Regions from separate parts of the Halomonas qinghailakensis genome, predicted to be linked through region 2. Evidence: riboswitches for the same ligand, from Rfam matches in the RefSeq annotation. Region 2 holds a riboswitch; the other holds the start of a gene.
The links. Region 2 has a riboswitch for thiamine pyrophosphate ahead of M0220_RS12385 (SLC5/6 family protein). Riboswitches for the same ligand answer to the same signal wherever they lie in the genome.

Region 1 (11,709 bases), 1.3 Mb from region 2:
GCCATGTTTAAGAACATGTCTGTCTCGCTGGTCGAACATGAAGTCATTAAGACAACCCTGCCTAAGGCCAAGGAACTGCGTCGCGTTATCGAGCCGCTGATTACCTTAGCTAAGCAGGATAGCGTTGCAAACCGTCGTTTGGCATTTTCCCGTACGCGCTCTAAAGAAGCCGTCGGCAAATTGTTCAACGAGTTAGGTCCGCGTTATGCCGAGCGTCCGGGTGGCTACATCCGTATTCTCAAGTGCGGTTTCCGCACAGGCGACAACGCACCTATGGCGTTCGTTGAGCTAGTAGATCGCCCGGTTGTTGAAGAAGCAGCGGCAGAAGAGTAAGTTTCTCTGCGTTGTCACTCAGCAAGAATGAAAACCGACCCCCTTAGGGTCGGTTTTTTTTGGTCTATTCATTGTGTTTCCAAGCGATATACTGCTTAGTTAATTCACTTGCCGAGTTACCGTGCTAGTCTTAGATCGTTAAAGTGTGCTAATCAGGACATTCGCAGGCAAGGCGACATCACGCCAAATAAGAAAGGGGCATGTATGGCAACAAGGGGAATGTACTCAACAAAAGTCGCGTGTTGGTGGCTTCCATTGTCTCTGATGGTATTGCTGTTGGGGATTGCGACAGCTGCCCAGGCAAATCCGCGCTATGCGGGTATCGTGGTAGATCTGGAAAACGGGGAAGTTTTGTACGCCGAGAATGCCGATGAGCGTCGCTATCCTGCATCGTTAACCAAGATGATGACGCTGTACCTTACGTTTGAAGCATTGGAAAGCGGCGAACTTCGTTTAGATCAGCCGCTGCCGGTGTCTGCTCAAGCTGCAGCAATGCCAGCCACTAAATTGTGGTTATCGGCAGGTAGTACTATTCCTGTAGATACTGCTATACGTGCGTTAGCAGTGCGGTCAGCGAATGATGTCGCTGTCGTAGTAGCCGAAGCGTTAGGAGGAAGCGAACAACGCTTTGGGGCAATAATGACAGATAAAGCTCGTGAATTGGGAATGAATGCCACTACCTTTCGTAATGCCTCTGGTCTGCCTGATGATCAACAGGTAACGACTGCTCGAGATATGCTGACCCTCTCCGTTCGAGTGATGAAAGACTTTCCTCAGTACTATCACTATTTTGGGCTGCAAGAATTTACTTATCGCGGTACCCGCCATACCAGCCATAACCGTTTAGTGAAAAACTACCCAGGGGCAGATGGCCTTAAAACCGGCTTTATCCGTGCATCGGGTTTTAACGTGGCGACAACGGCTGTTCACGACGGTCGTCGTTTGGTGGGAATTGTAATGGGGGGCTTTAGTGGGGCGTCTCGAGATACTCATATGGCTAACCTATTAGACCGTAGCTTTGCACGTGCAGCCCTACGAGACCAGCAGACATGGCTGGCGAATACCAATTTTTCTAGCGAATATATGGCTTTTTCTGGTCCTGTTGCTCGCCCCCTTTCTCGGCCTGTAACAACGCCACCTGCAGCTAGTCGTCCCGTACTGGCGAGTGACGGCACTACTAGGAATGATTTAACCGCGACCAGGTTGTCCCCTTTACCAGCTTCTTCTACGCCGTCTGTCGAAGTTGAAGAGCGCCTTTCACGCTCAATGGAAGAAGCGGCGGAAGCATCTACAACCAATGCCCCAGACCCACTTGCTGCTTTTCTTGAACGTGAGCGAGAGCTTGCCGGAGTGCCCCAGGGAGCAATCTCCTCAGATAGCTGGGGCATTCAGGTAGGGGCTTTTAGCCAAGCGGCACGCGCTGAGCAACTGGCACGTCAAGCAGCTCAACGACTACCCCATGAAGTGGGTGGACGTGTTGCTATCGATGCGCTAGAGGGCCAAACAACAGTATTCCGCGCTAGGGTCGTGGCACTGGATGAACCGCGTGCAAGGCGTGCCTGTAGGTCGTTAAAGGCGCAGGGTATGGAGTGCATGGTGGTCAACGCAAGCTTATAAAGCCACACGACAATCGCGACCCCGCCAGTGTCCCATTGGCGGGGTTTTTTATTAGTGTTGAATTCCGCTAGATAGTGTCTGGAAAGTAAGGAGAGCATCGTGACTACGTCGTTAAAAGGCATTCTCTGTATGTGCTTGGGGGTGCTGTTCTTAGCGTTGGGTGATGCGGTGTCGAAATGGCTAGGTGAAGTGCATTCGCCGTTACAGATTATTTTCTTTCGTACCTTAGTGTCATTACCGTTAATTGCACTCTTGGCTTATTTCTCAGGTGGATTACGCAAGCTGCGTACCGCGCGGCCTCGTGTGCATTTGTTAAGAGGGCTAATTTACACTGCCACCATGGTCTGCTTTGTTTGGGGGCTAACGCTGATGCCGCTTGCCGAAGCCACAGCGATTGCATTTGTAGCGCCGTTGTTTGTCACGCTGCTGTCGGTGCCACTGCTTGGTGAGCGTATTGATCCACCGGTACTGATAGCATCGTTAGTTGGTTTTGTTGGTGTATTAATCGTGGTTCGCCCAGGTGGTGGCGCGTTTCAGGTGGGCGCGCTGACCCTTCTGGGGGCGGCAGTTTTCTATGCATTGCTGATGATTACTGCGCGTCGCTATGGTGCTCGGGAGCACCTATGGGCAATGGTATTTTATATGACGTTAGTACCTTTTTTACTGACAACTATTAGCTTGCCCTGGGTGTGGCAGACCCCGCAGCCCTGGCACTGGTTGGGTTTTTTAGCCGCCGGTGTATTAGGTATCGGAGCCACCGCATTTATTACCTTAGCCTTTCGCTTTGCCCCAGCGGCTATTGCAGCACCGTTTGATTACACGGCCATGCTGTGGGCGGTACTGTTGGGTTGGTGGTTCTGGGGAGAACTGCCTGACCTATGGGTATGGGTGGGCAGTGCGCTGATTATGGGCAGCGGGCTAGCGATTGCCTACCATGACCGCCGTACGACGCTGAAGCGTCGCCCAACTGCGTAAACGTGTTGGCCGCTGGGTGAGCAACAGCGTTGTTACCTCTAAGGGTTATCAAACAACTGATTACGGCTACTTTTTGATCTGGATCATCAAAGTTGGTAGCTGGGCAAGACAGAGGGCTTGAGCTGGTTATAATCCGCCACTCTCATCATAAGCGCTCCTGCGCCATCGTCCTGACAACGGTGACTATCTATGCAAGCTCCTGAATTACTCTCGCCTGCCGGTACTTTTAAAAATATGCGTTACGCGTTTGCCTATGGGGCTGATGCGGTGTACGCAGGTCAACCTCGCTATTCACTTCGGGTGCGCAACAACGATTTTAAAGTCGATAATTTGCATCGTGGTATTGACTACGCCCACGCGCGAGGCAAGAAGTTCTACGTTGCTTCTAACATTGCCCCACATAACAGCAAATTGAAAACGTACCTGCGGGATATGGAGCCAGTCATTGAGGCGGGGCCGGATGCGCTGATCATGTCAGACCCGGGACTGATTATGATGATTCGCGATCGCTGGCCGGATCAAGAGATTCATCTTTCGGTGCAATCTAACGTGGTGAACTGGGCCGCTGCGCAATTCTGGCAGCGCCAAGGTATCAGCCGCATTATTTTATCTCGGGAGTTATCCCTTGAAGAAATAGGTGAAATTCGTGCCGAGTGCCCTGGCCTAGAGATCGAAACCTTTGTTCACGGTGCGCTATGTATCGCTTATTCTGGGCGCTGCCTGCTATCGGGCTATTTTAACCACCGTGACCCCAATCAAGGTACCTGCACCAATGCATGCCGTTGGAAGTACAACACGATAGCGGCTACCCAAGATGAGACAGGCGACCTGATACCTGCCGGTGTTAGCACGTCTGCCGCCGACCAAGACGAGCTCTCGGCGCTAATTGAAGACGTTACTCGCCCCGGTAAATTAATGCCGGTGTACGAAGATGAACACGGCACCTACATTATGAACTCGAAGGATCTGCGTGCGGTACAGCACGTAGCGCGCCTGACAGAAATGGGTGTGGCATCGCTAAAGATCGAAGGGCGGACAAAGTCCCACTACTATGTTGCACGCACCGCACAGGTTTACCGCCGAGCAATTGACGATGCCGTGGCTGGCCGTCCCTTTAATATGGGGCTAATGGATGAGCTTGAAAACCTAGCCAACAGGGGGTACACCGAAGGCTTCTATCGGCGCCATGTACACGATGAATTTCAGAGCTATGAGCAGGGCAGCTCTATCGGTGTCCACCAACAGTTTGTCGGTGAAGTATTGGGCTACGATCCCGTGCGTGGCTGGCTAGACATTGAGGTGAAAAACCGCTTTGAAATAGGCGATGGCATGGAGCTGATGCTGCCAAGTGGAAACCACCGTTTTGTGCTTGACCATATTGAGAATACCCGCGGCGAAGCCCAAAAGGCCGCTCCTGGCTCTGGGCACCGGGTACGTATCCCAATGCCAGGCGTCAGCATCCCTCCTGAACAGCTAGAGTTTGCGCTTTTAATGCGCGACCTCAAGCCAGCAGGATCTATTGCCGCGGTTCAACTCGGCGTACCTGCTGCTTAAATTATCCTTAAGATCACGCACAGTTGTTGCGTGGTCTTAAGAGACCCGTTAAGAGCGTCGTTAGGAAGATGGTTACAAGCGGTCGTGGAAAAAGGCCTGCGCGGCTAAGCGTGGGTCTGGCTGACCACAAATAGCAGAAATAACCGCAATACCGTTTGCCCCAGCGGCTTTCACTTGAGCCATGTGTTCAGCTTTTAGTCCACCAATCGCGACACTGGGGAGTTGGCAAGCATTAGCAAGCCATGCCAGCCCATCAAAGCCAATTGGCTGGGCGTGATCTTGTTTGCTGCCAGTTGCAAAGACGGGCCCTAAACCGACGTAATTGAGCAGTTCGACGGGAGCTTCCTGAAGTTGGGCAGGGGTGTTAATCGAAAGCCCAATAATGGCGTGCTGGCCGAGAGTGTTTCGCGCTTCTTGAACAGCCGTGTCGCTTTGCCCGACATGTAAGCCATCAGCTTGGCTGGCTAACGCCACGTTCAGACGATCGTTAATAATCAGTGGAACGCCACTACCTGATAACATCGCTTTGAGGCGTTTGGCCTGGGCGATCATTTGCTCGTCACTCGCGTATTTATCGCGTAGCTGCACCATGGTAATGCCGCCTTGTATAGCCGCTTCGACCGTCTTTTCAAGGCCAAATTCGGCGCATAGCTCAGCATCAGTAATGAGATAGAGCGAAAGATCAAACGGCATGCACTGCCTCCAATTGAGCAAAAGTTGAGAGATCGTCGGGCGTTAACTGATAGAGCGTATCCAACAGCGCCACCTGGAAACTACCAGGGCCTTGAGCCTGCTTACCTGCGCGACTGCCCGCTATGCTAAAACATGCTAAGGCGGCCAAACTGGCCTCCAACGGCTGCTCGTGATTGGCGGCCACAAAGCTTGCCACTAGCGCACTCAGTCCACAGCCTAAGGTAGTCACGCGGGGCATTAACGGGTGACCACCTTTAAGCCGATAATGATGGGTGCCGTCAGTGATGACATCTGTCTCACCGGTAACCGCGACGACGCAACGATGTTGTTGTGCTAGCGCAATGGCTGCGGTCGTGGCTTCTTGAGAACTGGTGGTGGCATCAACGCCTCGCCCCAGGCTAGCCAAACCGTTAAGCGCTTGGATTTCCGAGGCGTTGCCGCGAATAACGCTGGGTTGATAAGTCAGCAGCGTCTTGCACAAACGCTGGCGAAAGGTGGTGGCACCAACCGCAACAGGATCGAGCACCCATGGAATATTGTTTTGCTGGGCGGTGCGCGCAGCGATAACCATGGCGTCAGCCCAAGGGGAAGAGAGGGTGCCAATATTGATCGATAGCGCGCCAGAAATAGCGGTGAATTCAGCCACCTCTTCTTGCGCATGTAGCATGGCAGGGGATGCGCCTGTCGCTAATAGCAAATTAGCGGTGCTGTTCATCGCCACGTAGTTGGTAATGCAATGTACCAGTGGTGTCGCAGCGCGCAGAGCGATGAGGTAATCGCCGAGTGGGCGTGAAAGCATAATATCCTCCCGGCAGGGGGAGGTGGTGCAGCCGCACCACGACTCCCTACGCCGGCGTTATCCGGTTCAGGTTCAAAGGGTGCTTCTCAGCCCATTAGTCATGGGCGCCCCTGTCGTGGTAGTACTATCCTTGGCTTAGATCAATCTGTAAAGCCTGAGGGCTTTCGCGCTACTAACTGTCTTAGCTATTAACAGACTACCAGTTAGCTATTAGCTAACAGTTAGCTATTAGCGAAGCGCGATTAGCGAAATGCGATACGTGTACCGTAAGTTAACATTTCATCGGGAGTTATCGCTTTTCCTTCGACACCAATCATTTCATCGCCACACTGGTCTGCAAAGGTAAGCACGCCATGAGTAAGGCCTAATTGGCCTAGAGTATCGCGAATTTCACCAGTGCCCAAAAAGGTACTGACATGGCCTTGGGCATTGGTTAAATCAGAGACACCGTTAGCGTGATGGAAGCGAACTTTATAGATGCCATCCATGGATTCGACTTCCACAATAGGCGAAAAGCCATTCTGTATGGCGCGGGCCAACTGCTTGAGTGTTAGATGGTCGCCGAGGGTCATATCAATCGCAGTCATGACAAACTCCAAGTGGATACCGTTAGTAAGGCATCACAGTGTTCTCTAGAGGAATGCTACAAGCGAAGTTAGTAAAGGTAATTAAGTTTTGTAAAAATACACACTAGAGTGTAGAAGGTTTGCATAGAAATTCCAGGATTCGAAGCGAAAGCACTTAATGAACAGCATCCAGTGCATGCTGCTGCAGCTTGATGAATGGAATAATCTCTAATGTTTTCTCATGAGTGCCAGACAATAACACTGGTGGAGCCAAGCCAACTTGTGCAGCTTCCTGCCAACGGTTGGCACAGACACACCAGCGGTCGCCGGGCTGCAGGCCTGGAAACCCATATTCTGGGCGTGGAGTCACTAGGTCGTTGCCTTGAGCTCTTGAAAACGTTAAAAATTCTTCGGTTACCATCGCGCATACTGAGTGCGTACCGACATCATCGGGCCCTGTACGACAAAAGCCATCGCGGTAAAAACCGGTTTTAGGGTCATGGCAGCAGGGCGTTAATGGTTCACCTAGCACATTGCGATCACGAGACATAGTGGCTCCTCTGGCATAGGGCGGGCTAAGCTAAGGGCTAGCTAAACGATGCCCACCTTTTAAATAGTGAAACAGCATGATGAGGTAAGGTAGTGCATCAGGTGCTGATAGACTACGTACGTAAAAGCTTACGTACTTAAAAACGTCTGTACTTAAAAGCTTACGAATTATTGAAAGTGGTCAAAGTTTTGTACAGGTTGTAGGGTTCGTCAACGTATTTTATGAATATGAAATAGGAGAGGTTATGTCGTTTCAAGGCGAACAACATCCCGGTGTCGCATCCGCTGCGCCGCAAACCCAAGGGTTTCGCTTAAATCATACGATGCTGCGGGTAAAAGATCCCGAACGCGCGCTAGCGTTTTACTCCACGGTCTTTGGCATGCAGGTGCTACGTCGATTGGATTTTGAAGAGATGCAGTTTTCGCTCTACTTTCTAGCCAATATGGAAGACAGCGATAATGTACCGGAAGACCTTCAAGCCCGTACTGCTTGGACCTTCAGTCAGAAAGGCTTGTTAGAGTTAACGCATAACTGGGGCACCGAGGATCAGCAAGATTTTGCCTATCACGACGGTAACGCAGAACCCCAAGGGTTTGGTCATATTTGCTTTAGCGTGCCTGACCTAGAAGCCGCTCAAGCATGGTTCGACGAGCATCAGGTGACGTTCGTTAAGCGCGCGGATCAGGGCAAGATGAAAGACGTTATTTTTGTCAAAGATGCAGACGGCTACTGGATCGAGGTGATTCAGGCAGACCGTATGGCTGATAAGGGCGACTAACATGGCCCACTTGCTGTTTCGGTTGCGCCACGTGACAGATGAAGAAGCGATGGAAGTACGCCAGCTGCTAGATGAGCAGGGCTTTGATGTGTATGAAACCCAGGCGGGGTTTTTTCGCCTGGGTGTCGATGCCATTTGGCTGCGTAACACCGCACAACGCGAGGCTGCCGAAGCAGCGTTGGCAGCGTATCAGGAAAACCGCCAAGCCAACGCACGGCGCGCCCATGAAGAAGCCGTTGCTAGTGGCAATGCCCCTACGTTATGGCGGCGCTTTCTCGCCCACCCCGTGCAAGTCTTATTGGTGATGGTTGCCGTGATACTGATTGCGTTATTGACGCTGCTACCGTTTATTGGCTTAGTAAATTAGCGGCGGCTAAATGGCCGCGCTTTAAATAAAGCTGCACGCCTTCGCTACCTGCTTGCAACTGAGGTGCCGCACCCACCGGGAAGCGACACCAACTGCCAGTCGCGTACTCCTGCCCATCACTAAGAACAGCACCTTCCAACACAAATAGCTCTAAACCGCCGCTAAGCGTTGGATAAGACACCGTTGTATCGGCCTCCCAGCGTTCTAGGCTGACTCGTTCAGGACCGTACTGTTCTGAGCTATAGGTGTGTAGCATTTTATAAGTAATGCCAGGCCGCCGGTCGGGTTGCCAGGGAAGGCGATGGGCAGGCACGGCCAGCTGAAGAAGATCATCTTCATCAAACTGGTGTAGCTTAACCAGAATAAGTGCGCCTTCTTCGCCTATTTGCGGGGTATGACCAGTGCCAATCGGGTTGCGTAAGTAGCTGCCTGCCGGATAGCGGCCATGCTCATCGGCAAAGACACCTTCCAGCACCAAAATTTCTTCACCACCGCCGTGAGTATGACGGCTGAACTGGCTGTTCGGCGCGTAGCGCACTAGGCTAGTAGCTCTGGCGACTTCGTCGCCAATGCGGTCCAGCATCATGCGCTCTACACCAGCACTGGGGGAGTCCACCCAACGATACTGATCCGGTGTGACACAGGCAAAGTGGCTAAAATCGGCGTTCAGTCGCATGGTGTTGGCTCTTTACAGGGGTGAAAATTTGCAGAGGTGAAAATTCGCAGCAGTAGTGCAAGTCTCCCCATCCCCAGGGCAAAATGCAACGCAAAAAAATACCGTCTGCTTGACGGTATTCAAATGTTTACATTTTATCTTAATGAGCATGACCATGATGGTCGTGGTCGTGGTCGTGGTCGTGGTCGTGGTCGTGGTCGTCATTAGCTTGACCCGCCTCGGCCAGAGCCGCGTGCAACACCTTGGCGTTATGACGCATCATGCCCAGGTAAGTGCTGGCGTCGCCTTCACTGGCCAGCGCATCAGCATATAGCGTGCCAACAATCGGCAGGCCAGTTTCTTCGGCAAGCTGATTAATGATCGCTTGGTTGGTCATGTTCTCATGAAATAGTGCCTGCACGTTTTCCTGTTCGATGACATCCACCAGCGCAGCCATGCTAGCGCCGCTGGGGTCAGCTTCAGTAGACAGTCCGACAGGAGAAAGAAAGCTCACCCCATAAGCATTTGAAAAATAGCCAAACGAATCGTGGCCGGTAATCACGCTGGCAGATGCCGGAATGCCGCTTAACAAATCGCGAATCTCGCTATCCGCCTGCTCTATCTCTGCTAAATAACGCTCAGCATTCGCTTGATAACTATCGGCATTAGCGCTGTCAGCTTCGATCAAGCCATCGCGAATATTGGTAACGTAGACCTTTGCTTGACGTAGGTCCTGCCATGCATGTGGATCATCATCGCCGTGGTTATGTTCACTGTGATCGTGCTCGTCGTGCCCATGGTCGTCATGCCCGTGCTCGTCGTGCCCGTGCCCATGGTCATCATGACCCTCTTCTTCATGACCATGCTCGGCAAAAGCTCGGGGTTCAAGGCCTGTCGTTGCCATAACCAGTGCGCCCGAATAGTCGCTCGATTCAATCAAGCGCTCCATCCAGCCCTCAAATAACAGCCCGTTAAACACCACCATATCAGCGCCAGCCAGCGCGCGGGCATCGCCTGGGCTGGGCGAATAAACATGAGCATCGCCGTCAGGGCCGACAAGCGATGTAACTTCGACATGTTCGCCGCCCACGTTTTCGACCATATCGGCCAAAATAGAGAAGCTGGTCACCACCTGAACACGATCGTTAGCCATTGCCGCAGGCAGTGCCAGCATGGCTGAAACGCCTACCAACCAGCGCGATGAAGAGAAAAGCGACATACAACGCTCCTTCAAAAAGATAAAAAGTTATGACGACTGTTCAAGCGCTAGCGGCGTTGTCTTACGCCGCAGCTTCGCGGCTAAGCTGTGATAGCGGCCGAACAGTGCCGACAGTAGATAGCCCAACCCCGCCAGCAAAATAATGCTTGGCCCAGAGGGGGTATCAAGGTGGAACGAAATCAATAAGCCACCGGTACTAGCGATCATGGCTAAGACCACGGCAATGCCGATTAAGCCTTCCAGCCGTTTACTCCAAAACCGTGCTGCTGTAGCAGGCAGCATCATTAAGCCCACCGCCATTAACGTGCCCAATGTTTGGAACCCCGCAGTTAAATTCAGCACCAATAGTCCTAAAAAAACACTATGTACCCAGCCACTGCGGCGGCTTTGCCCGCGTAAAAACAGGGGGTCTAAACACTCCACGACCAACGCCCGGAAAATAATCGCCAGAATAATCACAATCAACGTGCTGATAGAGGCAATGAGCAGTAGCGCTGTGGAGTTAATCGCCAAAATTGAGCCGAACAGCACATGGGTTAAATCCACACTGCTGCCACCCATAGAAATAAGTAATACACCGGCCGCTAGCGAAATAATAAAAAAGCTCGCCATCGCCGCATCTTCCCGCTGGCCGCCCATTTTCGACACAGCTCCAGCAAGTAAGGCCACCATCACGCCGAACAGAACACCGCCGACGCTCATCACCGGCAGAGAGAACCCTGCGAGCAAAAACCCCAGTGCCACACCAGGCAAAATAGCGTGCGCCATGGCATCGCCAATCAAGCTCATGCCCCGTAGCACTAAAAATACGCCCAACGGAGGGGCAGCAAGCGACAGGGCTAAGCCACCAACGACAGCACGACGCATAAAGCCATAATCGAAAGGTGCCACAAACCATGCATCAAGCAGTGCCAGCATGACGACCTCCCAAAGAAAACGGCACCACCTGTGCTGGTGCATGTTGGTGGTTAAGCGCGCTAGGCGCGACCCAGCGCCCATGCCCACCACTTAACATCAACACTTCATCGGCTAGGCGGCTTAGGTGATCCATATCGTGCAGGACCACAATGATGGTTACGCCTTCATCGGCCATTTGACGCAAGCTGCGAATTAAAATATCCACCGTATCGCTATCCACATTGGCAAACGGCTCATCCAGCAGTAATAGCTCGGCTTCCTGCATCAACGTACGGCCAATCAGTGCCCGCTGGCGCTGACCACCAGAAAGCTCACCCAAAGGGCGGTGAGCCAAATGCGAAATACCCAAGCGCGCCATGATGTCGCGGCCCTTGCGATAATGCGCTGCGCAGTAGCCTTTTAACGCCCCATGGCTTGGCCAGCTGCCGGTCATTACCAACTCTTCAACGCTCATCGGAAAAGTCAGGTCTAACGCCAACTGCTGGGGCAACCACGCACGGCGTGCTTTATCGATCGTGCAGACTACTTCACCACTAATAGGACGTAGCTCACCCATAATCGCCTGGATCAACGTACTTTTACCCGCCCCATTCGCGCCAATCAGCGCCGTAATAGCACCGGGCTTTATATCGCCATCAACATGCTCAAGAACCGTGCGTCCGCCCTGGGCAAGGTGCAAATCATG
Region 2 (11,709 bases):
AAACGATGTGACTTCCTCTTTGCCCTTCGTTGGGTAAAGTCCTTCACGCGCTTTTCGGTCGGTATTATTTTTAGCCGTTGCCGTTACTTGAACCAGTACTTGCCCCGGCCCAGGTCGGGGGGTAACGACATCCTGCCGATACTGCAGCTTATCTACATCACCGTGGCCAGTTAATAGCATGGCAGACATCGTCTTGGGGAGTTGAGGTGCAGCTTCGGCCATAAATTTGCTCCTGTTTAAAAGCGTGGACGAACCGAACTGACAATAGCAAATGTTGCCAGTAACAAACGACGACAATAACAAACTTTGATAATTACTAAAGAGATAAAAACAAAACGGCGTCAACGGAGTACCACCGTTGACGCCGCTAATATTTATTAATAATTTCAGCTAAATACAGGCACACCGATAAGCAGCATGTGTAGATAAAGTGCAAAAACAATATACGCAACCAGCCCCACAACCACTGTGGCTATTGTTGCCGGGATAGAGATAACGGTCGCTGATGGCGGGGCGGCACGATCACGTTTTTTGGCTGCTTTAAACGCCAGGATAGCCCACACCAAAAACGCTGCAAAAAAGATAATATCGCCAAGCCTGCCATTGGCCAACAGATGAGAAAATGCCCAAATTTTAACGGCCAACATCATTGGGTGGCCAAGCTTCGCTTTAATCGCATTGCGCGGCACATAGGCTGCCACCAGCATAATAAAGGCGGGAATCATCAGCAGCGCTACCGCATGGCGTAAGCCCATAGGCGGGAACCAAACGTAAATAGAGTCTAAGCGCATTTGGCCAAATCCGTAGATAGCGATTGCCAGTCCAATCACTGATACTACGGAATACGCTAGCTTCCAGGAGGTTTCGCCATGTTTAGTAATCTGCTGCTGACGCCAGTCTTCAGCAAAGATACGCACGGAGTGGCTGCCAAGAAATATCAGCAGGCCAATAATCATGATGGTCATAAAGGTGGCTCTCAGGTTGTTTGCAGGTCGTTGGTCGACTGCGAGCATGCCACACTCACGCCCAAACCACATGGCGAACTATCAACTTTTCGCTAACAGCGAAACTATCTCGATTTAAAACCAGCTTTTGCGTTTAAATAGCCAAATCAAGCTACCACCGATACCCAGCATAGCCCCCCAAACAAAAAAATAACCATATTGATAGCGCAGCTCTGGCATGTATTCAAAGTTCATACCGTAAATACCAGCAATGAACGTTAACGGTACAAAGATCGCCGTAATCACCGTTAATACACGCATGGTGATATTTAGCTGATGAGAAGAGATCGAAATATAGCCATCGATAAGGTCACCGCAAATGTCATAATACATTTGCGTCAAAGTATAAAGACGTTCAAAGCGCTCCTCTACATCCGTAATGGCATGCATCGTTTCACTTTCACCACGAGGCAGATGAGCGTAATCGTAGGCTGTAAGCTCTTGGGTAATGCCCTTATGATAGCTAAAAATACGGCGCATCTTCACCAAACGTGAACGGTAGGTGGTGATTTTTCGCATCAGCACATCGTTACCATTCTCTAACAGCTCATCTTCTATGTCGCTTAGCTCAGTTTCGAATTCCAATAAGCTATCAATATAGAAACCTGCTGAGGTATACATGATTTTCAGCGCGACACGCTCGGGAGATAATGCCAGCAGCGTTTTGCCATGCTCATTAAAAAGCCGTTCAATGCTGAGCGCTTCACCGGCATGCAAGGTGATCAGAAAGTGCTCACCAATGAAAAAACACACCTGTTGAGGCACGAACTTGAGCTGGGCATCAAACGAAGAAATACCTCGGTAGATAATCAATGTATGATGCTCAAATTCTTCAATTTTAGGCGGATGACGCTCCTTGTGGGCATCCTGAATGGCCATTGGATGACAATTAAAACGTTCCAGTAACTGGCGCTCACGCGTTTCTGGCTCGCCTTTCATATCTATCCATAAGTGGCTGCCAGGCGTTGCCTGCCAAACATCAATAAGGCATTCATCACCTTCATGCACATCGCCATCCGGCATCGTTAGTAGGCTGCGAATCATCATCGTCCCTGTTAATTTGGTTCACGGCTTAACGTTACTGCCTAACGCTTTGACGACGATTAGGCAGATAGGCCAGCGTCACACTGACAACAATAGACGCCAGAAGCGCCCCTAAAAATGGCCCAAGCGTGGGAATACTGCCGGGGAACGTTGCTGCCATAATACCCGCGCTGACACTTCCCTGACTTATCCAGCCTGGCAGTATTGCTCCTACCAACCCTGCCATACCACCCCCTATCGCCGCCAGAGGCGTCATACGTTGCCACAGGCCAAGCAGCACCGGCACCACGATGGCAGCGCACAGTAAGTCAGCGATTAAGAATAGTCGCAGTACCGACAACCCCTGCAACGCAATCAGCACTACTGGCACCATCATGGCGACCGTTATCCAACGAGCAGTCGTTAAAGAAGCTGTATGCCGTTCACCGCCACGTCCAACAATCAGCGACGCGATGCCATTTTGAAGCGTATCAACACTTGAGGTTACCAACGTGACAGCCAGCACTAAGGCGGGCAGTGCTACCCACACCGGCGCATCGGTTAACAGTGCAAAGAAGGGAATAGGCGGCTCTCCAAGTGGCACTCCACTCATCGCGGCCATCATGCCGACACCGCCAATGACCATCACCACCAACACGGTCATACCGCCGCCTAGCCAAGCACCTCGGCCTAAGCTCTGGTCATCCTGGGCAGCCCATACACGCTGCCAATAGCCTTGATGGAAAAGATTGGCGGCGGTCACCGCAATGACAAGTGTAAGAGCAACGCTGAGCGCACTTGTGATAGGAATAGAAGGCATCACTGCGTCATTCGGCATGGTTGGCAGCCGCCATATGGCAACGCTGCCAACAGCTGCTAACAGGGCCAACAAAAGCCACGCTTGCCAGCGATCCGTGGCGAGGCTTGCCCGTAGCCCACCAACCACCGTGTACACCAAGGTTGTGAGCGCAACACCAATAATCACCAGCGCCGGAGGTACCTCTGACAGCAGCGCGGTAATCGCGCCGATGGCCGTTAGTTCCGCCGCTAAAAAACAGCCCATATAAGCAACAGAGGCCAGCGATACCCAGCGACGCACGCCTTTGCCATAACAGGCATCAGCAAATTCAGCAATGCTTCTGCCCTCTGGCAAAGCACGGCGAATTTTTGGCCCGTAAAGCCCTAAGACAATAAACGGCAGCGCAGAGCCTATTGCATAGCCTGCGAGCGCTAATGGCCCAACAAACGCACCTATTTCAGGCGGTGCAAACAAAATCCAAGCGCCCATTCCCGAGGCTAAAAATGAGAACCCCAGCGTGGAGGCCGTTTGCGAATTGCGTGCTGTCACGTAGTCATCGAGCGACCCCTGCACATGGCGTGCCCGAAGGCCCAAAAAGGCAAAGCAAAGTAGTGCCGCACCCAGTACGGCTGATGTTAGGTAAGGCATGTCGCACTTCCTCCGCCGGTATTAACCGGATCAGGTTCCAGGGTCTGCGCAGTGCGCATTCTCAGCCCATCAGTGTGGAGCTCCCCTGGCGACAGTGAATGGAGACGCTATCCTCGGTGAAAGTGGTTCGTTAGTAAAGGTTGGGCGTTAGTAAAATCTGTCAGTGAGTAACGCCTTGGTGGGTAACTTTTTTCCTACTATTTTCCCTTTATGATCGCGGTAGGCGTCCCATTAAGTAGAACTCTTCATTAGGTGGGGTGCCTGCCATGGTAACCAATCGGTTCGACATTCCAAAAAAAGCGACAATGGCACCAATGTCCCAACAATCTTCCAGCGTGAAACCCACTTGCTCTAATCTGGCCTGCCATTCGGAAGAGAACTCACCCACTTCAATACCGCAATGCATTGCAAAATCCAACATCATGCGATGACGTTCGCTCAGTCCTGCGGTCAGGTGGTTAATTGCAACGTTGTCTGCTACTAACGGGTCCTTGCTATAAATTCTCAATAAGGCCCCATGCGCAACGACACAATAAAGACAACGATTGCGTGCACTTGTGGCTACCACAATCATCTCTTTTTCAGCCTTGGTGAGCGTGTCGGACTCACGCTCCATTAGCGCATCGTGGTACGCAAAAAACGCGCGAAACTCATCGGGGCGGTGGGCCAACATTAAAAATACGTTGGGTACAAAGCCCGCCTTGCTTTGAACATTTACTATTGCTTCACGAATATCATCAGGCAGTTCGTCAAGGGTTTCTGGCACATGGAAACGGCTAAGTGGGTTTATCATCGCGGTTCCTCTTTTCCTAAAAGCAGGTTTTAAATTTTTGTTTTGGTTAAACATTTATACTGCTGACTGAACGCTATTCAGTAACAAAATACTAAACAAAGTGACTTTCAATCGCGGCTCACGCTGTCCATACTCTTAACAACTCAATAACCTATAAGCCGCGCAATGAACGCGTAAAATGGCACCTTACAGGGACACTCACATGCAGCATTTCGAAGCGAAAGAGCATACGCCAGGGCGCTTACACACACTTTTTGCTGACCCTTACCGCGCGTTCGACAACGATACCGATGAGCGGCAGCTACACATTCGAGTCATGCTGCACATCCTCTTTGCACAGCCCCTGCAACAGTCGCCGATGACCCTTCGGGTCATTCATGGTTGGGAAAACGGCAGTTTCGAGCCAAGCGAATTGAAGCACATTGATTATCCGCTTACTTCGTTAGAAGACTTACACCGAGTGACAAACGAATTTTCCCAGGCCTCTCAGCAGCGTCAACCACTACCAGCCGAAGATACCTCGCTTCTTACTGCGCCATTAGCCAAACTATTTGCCCAGGCAGAAGAGGCAGAAGGACGTATCATTACGGAAGCGACGCGCAATATACCCGCACGCTGGCCTGCCTTACCGGGTGGTTTAGCAATTTACACGCTATTCAAAATGTATCATCGCCTTGTATATGGTGAAGACGACAATTACCGTTGTTCTCAATGCGAAACGCCTGAGGGCCTCCAAGAACTCCATGAATTTCATATTGAAGAAGGCGAGTTCGCGCTGTTAACGCCCCCGGCCCACTACAAAAAAATAGTGCCCACCATGCTGATACTGCATGCTGGCCAGCTTGGCCCTATTGAGCAACTTATCCGCGAAAGTCTGCCTTTGTTTCCAGATAGATAACCCGTTATTTATCAAGCTAAAGTTATTTACTCTGAAGCCATGCCATCCGACGCCGTACATCAAGAAGCCCCGTTTTCACGGGGCTTTATTGATCACGGTTAGCTTAAGGAAATAGTACTGTTGATGCCGCTAGAGACATTTTCTGGCTCAAACCAACGGGCGGTAACCGTTTTGGTTTGCGTCCAGAACGTAATTGCCTGTTTGCCGTTTGGCCCCAGATCACCAAGCTTGGAAGCACGCGACCCAGTAAAGCTAAAGTAAGCCACAGGGACAGGAATCGGCACATTGATACCTATTTGGCCAACGTCAATGTCTGTTTCAAAACGCCGTGCCACCCAACCTGAATTGGTAAATATCGACGTACCATTTCCATTCGGGTTAGCGTTGATAAACTCGATCGCGTCATCCAGTGTTTCTACATTGACCACGCACAGTACGGGGCCGAAAATTTCTTCTCGGTACACCGTCATATCAGCGGTCACATCGGCAAACAGGGTTGGGCCAACAAAATTACCGTTTGGATAGCCATCTACCGTGCAACCACGGCCATCCACCAGAAGTTTAGCGCCCTCTTTTTCACCCGCCGAAATCAAGCGCTCAACGCGATCCTTCGCTTGGGGAGAAACAAGCGGGCCTAGGTCTGCATCGCGCTGAGTGCCCGGCCCTACTTTCATTCGGCGCGCGCCTTCCTCAATATCTTTCAGCCACTCACGGGCTTCACCCACTAGCACGACAACCGAGTTAGCCATGCAGCGCTGGCCGGCGGCGCCAAATGCCGAACCCAGCAGGCTATCAATAGCTTGGCTGCGGTTAGCATCCGGCATCACCACACAGTGGTTTTTAGCCCCCATCATCGACTGCATACGCTTGCCTGCAGCTGCAGCACGGTTGTAAAGCAGCGAGCCGACATGGGTCGAACCAATAAACGAAAGCGCTTTAATATCCTGGTGGTCGGCGATCTGATTGGCGACATCCGGACCACCATGCACCACGTTCAAAACACCGGCGGGTATGCCAGCTTCATGGGCAAGCTCCACGAGACGCATTGTGGAGCTAGGATCTTGTTCCGAAGGCTTCAGTACAAAGGTGTTGCCCGTAGCAATGGCCATCGGGAACATAAAACAGGGCAGCATAATCGGAAAGTTAAAGGCGGTAATGCCCGCGCCAACGCCCAGTGGCTGGTGCATGGTGTAAACATCGACTTCATTAGCGGCGTTTTCCGCCAGCTCACCCAGCTGCAGCGAGGTAATCGAACAAGCGTGTTCAACTACCTCTAAACCGCGCCCTACCTCGCCTTCGGCATCTGGTAAGGTTTTACCATGCTCTTGCGTAATCAATGCGGCTAACTCAGCGGTATTTTCCCGTATCAGAGCCTGAAGCTTGAGCATAATGCGCATGCGCTTGCCAAGCGGCACTTTACGCCACTCTTTGAATGCTGTTTTAGCACTCGCAACCGCACGCTCCACTTCTTCGGCGGTACAAAAGGGCACACGGGCAACAACTTCTTGGGTCGCCGGGTTCACCACATCACGCCAATCCTGGCTTTGTGACATGACTGGCTGACCATCGATATACATAGGGATTTCACGAACAGACATGACTACCTTCCTCATCGTTATGTTTATTATGAGACGTAAATATGAACCCTAGGGTATAGCAGCAAGTTGACGTAAACGTCAATTAGCCACTTGATAAAGATAAAACTCACCTAGCACTACTATTTACGCTTTCCCTCCTAGCACTGCCCTCGCTATGCTGGCTAACAGCAGGCCAATGACGTGTGCCCAGTTGTTTAGACGCGTACGTGTTCAACACCCCAGGAGGCATCCATGCAGACCTTTAGCTGTCGCTGTGGCAACCCGCTTTTTTTTGAAAACACGTATTGCTTGGCCTGCGAATCCGAGGTGGGCTGGTGCCCAACCTGCTCAGCTATTGTAGCTCTTGAACCGTTACCAAATGGAGGATACCGCTGCACTCACCCAGACTGCGGATCCACCTTAATGAAGTGCCATAACTATGCGGTTGAGAATGTATGCAACCGGATGGTAGTGATGGTCGAGGGGCATGCCGATACGCTTTGCGACTGCTGCCGCTTTAATGAAGTGATTCCCGACTTAACTATCAATGGCAACCGGGAGCGCTGGGCTGCGCTTGAAGCTGCCAAGCGACGGCTATTTCACACATTAGACTTACTCACGCTTCCCTACGGCGTCAACGGTGAAAACATTCGTGTTCCGCTTAGCTTTTCGTTTATGGCAGATGCCTTGCCCGATCAAGGCCTTTGGCGCTCTACCGCTAGCCAGGAAAAGATATACACCGGCCATGCCAATGGTCATATCACGATCAACGTGAAAGAAGCCGACGACGTTGAACGCGAGCGCCTGCGGGTTGATATGAATGAGTCCCACCGCACTCTCATCGGCCACTTCCGCCATGAAATTGGTCACTACTATTGGGATTTATTGGTAAAAGGACGCGATGAAGACACCTGCCGCCACGTGTTCGGAGATCACAACAACCCTACCTACGGTGATGCCTTAGAACGGTATTACCAACAGGGAACGCCTGCTGATTGGTCAACACAGTTTATTTCTGCCTACGCCTCGATGCACCCATGGGAAGACTTTGCGGAAACCTTTGCGTACTACTTAGATATGGTCGCTGTGCTCGATACAGCGCGTCATATGGGGCTTTCCCGCACCGAACACAACGGCACATTAGACAGCATGTTACGAGCATTCCATCAGGTAGGCATGGCCGTAAACGAACTCAATCGTGATATGGGACTGCTGGATTTAGCACCGAGCGTCATTGCCCCGGCGGTGAGACAGAAGCTGACGTATCTGCATCAACTGATTCTTAATGCGAACGCCAGCCCCCGTACTTAACAACCGTTAATCGTTGTCGTGCTCTCCTGCGTGGCTTTGCGACTGGCGCTGGGTCACGCGGGGAACGCCATCACTGTTGACAAAATAGGTTGCGCTTAGCGTGTCGTGAATCGCCGCGAAACCAATCTGCAGTTCATCCACAAACGCATGTAGTTTGCTGGGGGAGTGAGCCAACGCCTGAATGTCGGCGTCGACCACATCGGCTCGCACAAGCGACACCGTTGCCGCCGCTCGGTCTTGCCTGGGTAACAGCTGTAGCTCGTGCCCCACCGTTTCCAGGCTGCAGGCAATAGAGCGTGGTAGGTGGGGGTCCTGCAGCAAAAAGCGCAGCACGTCAGGCCCACGCACCCGCAAACGGACTTGCTGCCGGTACATTTGGTAAGCAGTGAGCGACTTCAGCACGCTCATCCACTGCAAATTTTCAAACGGCAGCAGTTCCTCTGGATTTTGCGGCAGCAAACTGGCGGACCGAACATCGACAATTCGGGTCGTCATATCTGCCCGCTCTAAATGGCGACCTAACTTGATGAAGGTGCGAGCAGGCCCATGGCTTAGCGTACCTTCTATTAAGCCTGTCAATGTCTGGCAGCCGCGAATTACACTTTTCAAAAAGGTGTCGCGGCGCCGCGGACTAACGCCATTTTCGGCATGATCTGCAACACTCAAATAGAGTTGATTGACCTCTTCCCAGATCTCTCTTGGCACGACATCACGAGTGGTACGCAGGTTTTCCCTAGCGCTCGCTAAGGCGGCAAGAATAGAGCTGCCATTTTGCGCGTCTGCACACAGAAAGTGCACCACGCTACGCTCATCAAAACTTGAATGGCGCTCATTAAACGCTTCCAACGTGCCGGTCATTTCAATTAACGGCGCCCAGCCCAGGGGCAAGTGACGCGGCAGATCCAGCATTAGGTGGCTATTAACACTCAGCAACCGAGCAGTATCTTCGGCCCGTTCGATGTAACGCGCCATCCAGTAGAGGTTTTCAGCAACGCGTGACAGCATGGCGCTAGACTCCTTCCTGCTCAGCGGCAACTGCCGCGTTCTCATCGGTTTCAACAATCCAAGTATCTTTACTGCCGCCCCCTTGAGAAGAGTTAACCACCAGTGAGCCCTCCACCAGGGCGACCCGGGTCAAGCCACCAGTGGTGACGTGGGTTTCCGGCCCAGAAAGAATAAATGGGCGAAGGTCTACGTGGCGCGGCTGGGGCAAGCCGTTAGCCAGCGTCGGCGTCGTCGAAAGTGCCAGCGTTGGCTGTGCCATATAGTTACGGGGATTGGCTTTAATTAAGCGTGCAAACTCATCGCGAGTTTCTTTAGTAGAACGAGGGCCTATCAACATGCCATAGCCGCCGGATTCATTTGCTGGCTTCACCACCAACTCATCCAAATGCTCCAACACATACTTGCGATCATCTTCAAACATACATAAATAACTTGGTACGTTTGGCAGCAGCGGTTCTTGGTCTAGATAGTAACGAATGATCTCAGGGACAAAGGCGTACACGACTTTATCGTCGGCGACTCCCGCCCCAGGGGCATTGGCAAGCGCTACTTTCCCCGCCCGCCAAGCGCGCATTAGGCCGGCCACCCCAAGCATTGAATCTGGATTAAACGCTTCAGGATCGAGAAACTCGTCGTCTACACGACGATAAATCACATCGACACGGCGCAACCCTTCCACAGTCCGCATATAAACCACGTCGTCGTCATCGACCAGCAAGTCGCTACCTTGCACTAACTCAACTCCCATTTGCTGAGCAAGATACGCATGTTCAAAGTAGGCGGAGTTATAGATACCAGGCGTTAGCACTACCACTTGAGGGTCGTCACCTGGGCGAGGCGACATCGACGCTAACATGTCATATAGCTGGGCAACGTAGTCGTCTACGGGAAGAATTTTGCCAGATGCAAAAAGCTCAGGCAGCACACGCTTGGTTACATTACGATTTTCCAGCATGTACGAAACCCCAGAGGGAATACGCAAATTGTCTTCTAGTACATAAAGCGTGCCATCACCGCCACGCACTAAGTCTGACCCGCAAATATGCGCCCAAATGCCATGAGGAGGGTTGATACCAACACACTGGGGGCGGAAGTTAACCGATTGCGCCAACACTTCAGCAGGTAACACTTTGTCTTTAATTACTTTTTGATCGTGATAAAGATCATCAATAAATAGATTAAGCGCTTGCACGCGTTGTTTTAAACCCGCTTCAGTTTTACGCCACTCACTGGCAGGAATAATTCGCGGCACAATATCAAAAGGCCAAGCGCGATCAATCATGGCGCCTTCTGAATAAACGGTAAAGGTAATCCCCATGGTGCGAATGGCAATTTCTGCTGCGGTTTTACGCTCTGCCAACTCCTCTGCACTAAACCTTGCCAACATATTACACAGCTCATCAGCCGAGGCTCGTGGCTTGCCTGGCGCCGCTAGTAACTCATCGTAATAGTCACGGCACGCATAGTTATTCCAATTCACTTGGCTCATGGGCGCTCTCCTGGCGCAATGGTGGAAGCGGCAACTTCCTCTTACGTAGTGCAGGCCTAGCCCCGCGCGATCTACGCAGTTCTCTTCACATATAAGCACGCAAAATGCATACCATCTTTTTCGCTATTTCAACGTTAAAAGGATGCTTTCAATACGCACCCTCGCCCACCGTCTACTAGCGACGCTACTACTACTGGCAGCGCTACTAATAACTACGCTACTAATAACTACGCTACTAATAACAATGCTGCTTATAACAACACTGCTAATAACACGCTGCTAATCCCTCTAATGCCCCCTCTACTGAACCGTTACTTTTAGTGAATAGCTGAACGCTCACTTAAAGCCACAAACAAAAGCACCAAAATAGTGCGCACCACTAACCCTAATGGTGCATTTTATGTTTTTCACACTTCTTAAACGGCTTAGTTAATTTTGCAGCTGCAAAAAAACCTAACTACAACGATACTGCCGTAACTTAGCTCTTTTTATCGAGGCGTCTTAATGACGAATCGGTTGATATAGACTTAACCCAGAGGGTGGCTTATGACCATTCGTGTTGCCTTGTATCACCGAACTACTTATCACTTTGACCGTCCGGTGAAGTTGTCACCCCATGTTGTTCGTTTGCGCCCAGCACCTCATTGCCGAACCCATATCGATGCCTATTCGCTGAATATTTCTGGTAATGATCACTATCTAAACTGGCAGCAAGACCCCTTTGGCAACTTTAATGCCCGCATTGTGTTTCCAGAGCCTCGCAAAGAACTAACCATTGCGGTCGAACTTATCGCCCCAATGACCGTTATCAACCCGTTTGATTTTTTCCTCGACGACATCGCACAAAAAATCCCGTTTGCCTATCCAGAAGAACTCAGCAAAGAACTGGGGCCTTATCTTGAAGTTACTGAGGCAGGCCCAAAGCTGATGGCGTGGCTTGAAGAAGTTCCCAGGGAGCCCACTGTCAGCGTTGATTTTTTAGTGGCCCTTAATCAGCGCCTTCAGAACGACATCAGCTATCTGGTGCGTATGGAGCCGGGCGTTCAGAGCTGCGAAGAGACATTGACCCTGGCCAGCGGCTCCTGTCGCGACAGTGCCTGGCTTCTGGTTCAGATTCTGCGGCACTTGGGGCTTGCCGCCCGCTTTGTATCGGGTTATTTGA

Region 1: it holds a riboswitch for thiamine pyrophosphate, as region 2 does, so the genes downstream of both, thiM (hydroxyethylthiazole kinase) here and M0220_RS12385 (SLC5/6 family protein) in region 2, are expected to answer to the same signal.

Annotation. Positions count from the first base shown of each region.
Region 1 covers NZ_CP096973.1:1,406,273-1,417,981, reverse strand. The annotation lists gene rplQ (50S ribosomal protein L17) at 1-333, shown strand, start outside; gene M0220_RS06645 (serine hydrolase) at 598-1,950, shown strand; gene M0220_RS06640 (DMT family transporter) at 2,050-2,925, shown strand; gene trhP (prephenate-dependent tRNA uridine(34) hydroxylase TrhP) at 3,115-4,479, shown strand; gene thiE (thiamine phosphate synthase) at 4,552-5,172, opposite strand; gene thiM (hydroxyethylthiazole kinase) at 5,162-5,971, opposite strand; TPP riboswitch at 5,998-6,093, opposite strand; gene M0220_RS06620 (hypothetical protein) at 6,214-6,558, opposite strand; gene M0220_RS06615 (DUF2237 family protein) at 6,713-7,087, opposite strand; gene gloA (lactoylglutathione lyase) at 7,332-7,865, shown strand; gene M0220_RS06605 (DUF6164 family protein) at 7,867-8,232, shown strand; gene M0220_RS06600 (cupin domain-containing protein) at 8,213-8,908, opposite strand; gene M0220_RS06595 (metal ABC transporter solute-binding protein, Zn/Mn family) at 9,048-10,106, opposite strand; gene M0220_RS06590 (metal ABC transporter permease) at 10,134-11,024, opposite strand; gene M0220_RS06585 (metal ABC transporter ATP-binding protein) at 11,008-11,709, opposite strand, start outside.
Region 2 covers NZ_CP096973.1:2,668,450-2,680,158, reverse strand. The annotation lists gene M0220_RS12400 (alcohol dehydrogenase catalytic domain-containing protein) at 1-222, opposite strand, end outside; gene M0220_RS12395 (NnrU family protein) at 387-965, opposite strand; gene M0220_RS12390 (magnesium transporter CorA family protein) at 1,080-2,048, opposite strand; gene M0220_RS12385 (SLC5/6 family protein) at 2,083-3,474, opposite strand; TPP riboswitch at 3,464-3,571, opposite strand; gene M0220_RS12380 (peroxidase-related enzyme) at 3,683-4,267, opposite strand; gene M0220_RS12375 (hypothetical protein) at 4,470-5,165, shown strand; gene M0220_RS12370 (CoA-acylating methylmalonate-semialdehyde dehydrogenase) at 5,264-6,763, opposite strand; gene M0220_RS12365 (zinc-binding metallopeptidase family protein) at 6,995-8,053, shown strand; gene M0220_RS12360 (alpha-E domain-containing protein) at 8,060-9,058, opposite strand; gene M0220_RS12355 (circularly permuted type 2 ATP-grasp protein) at 9,063-10,547, opposite strand; gene M0220_RS12350 (transglutaminase family protein) at 11,094-11,709, shown strand, end outside.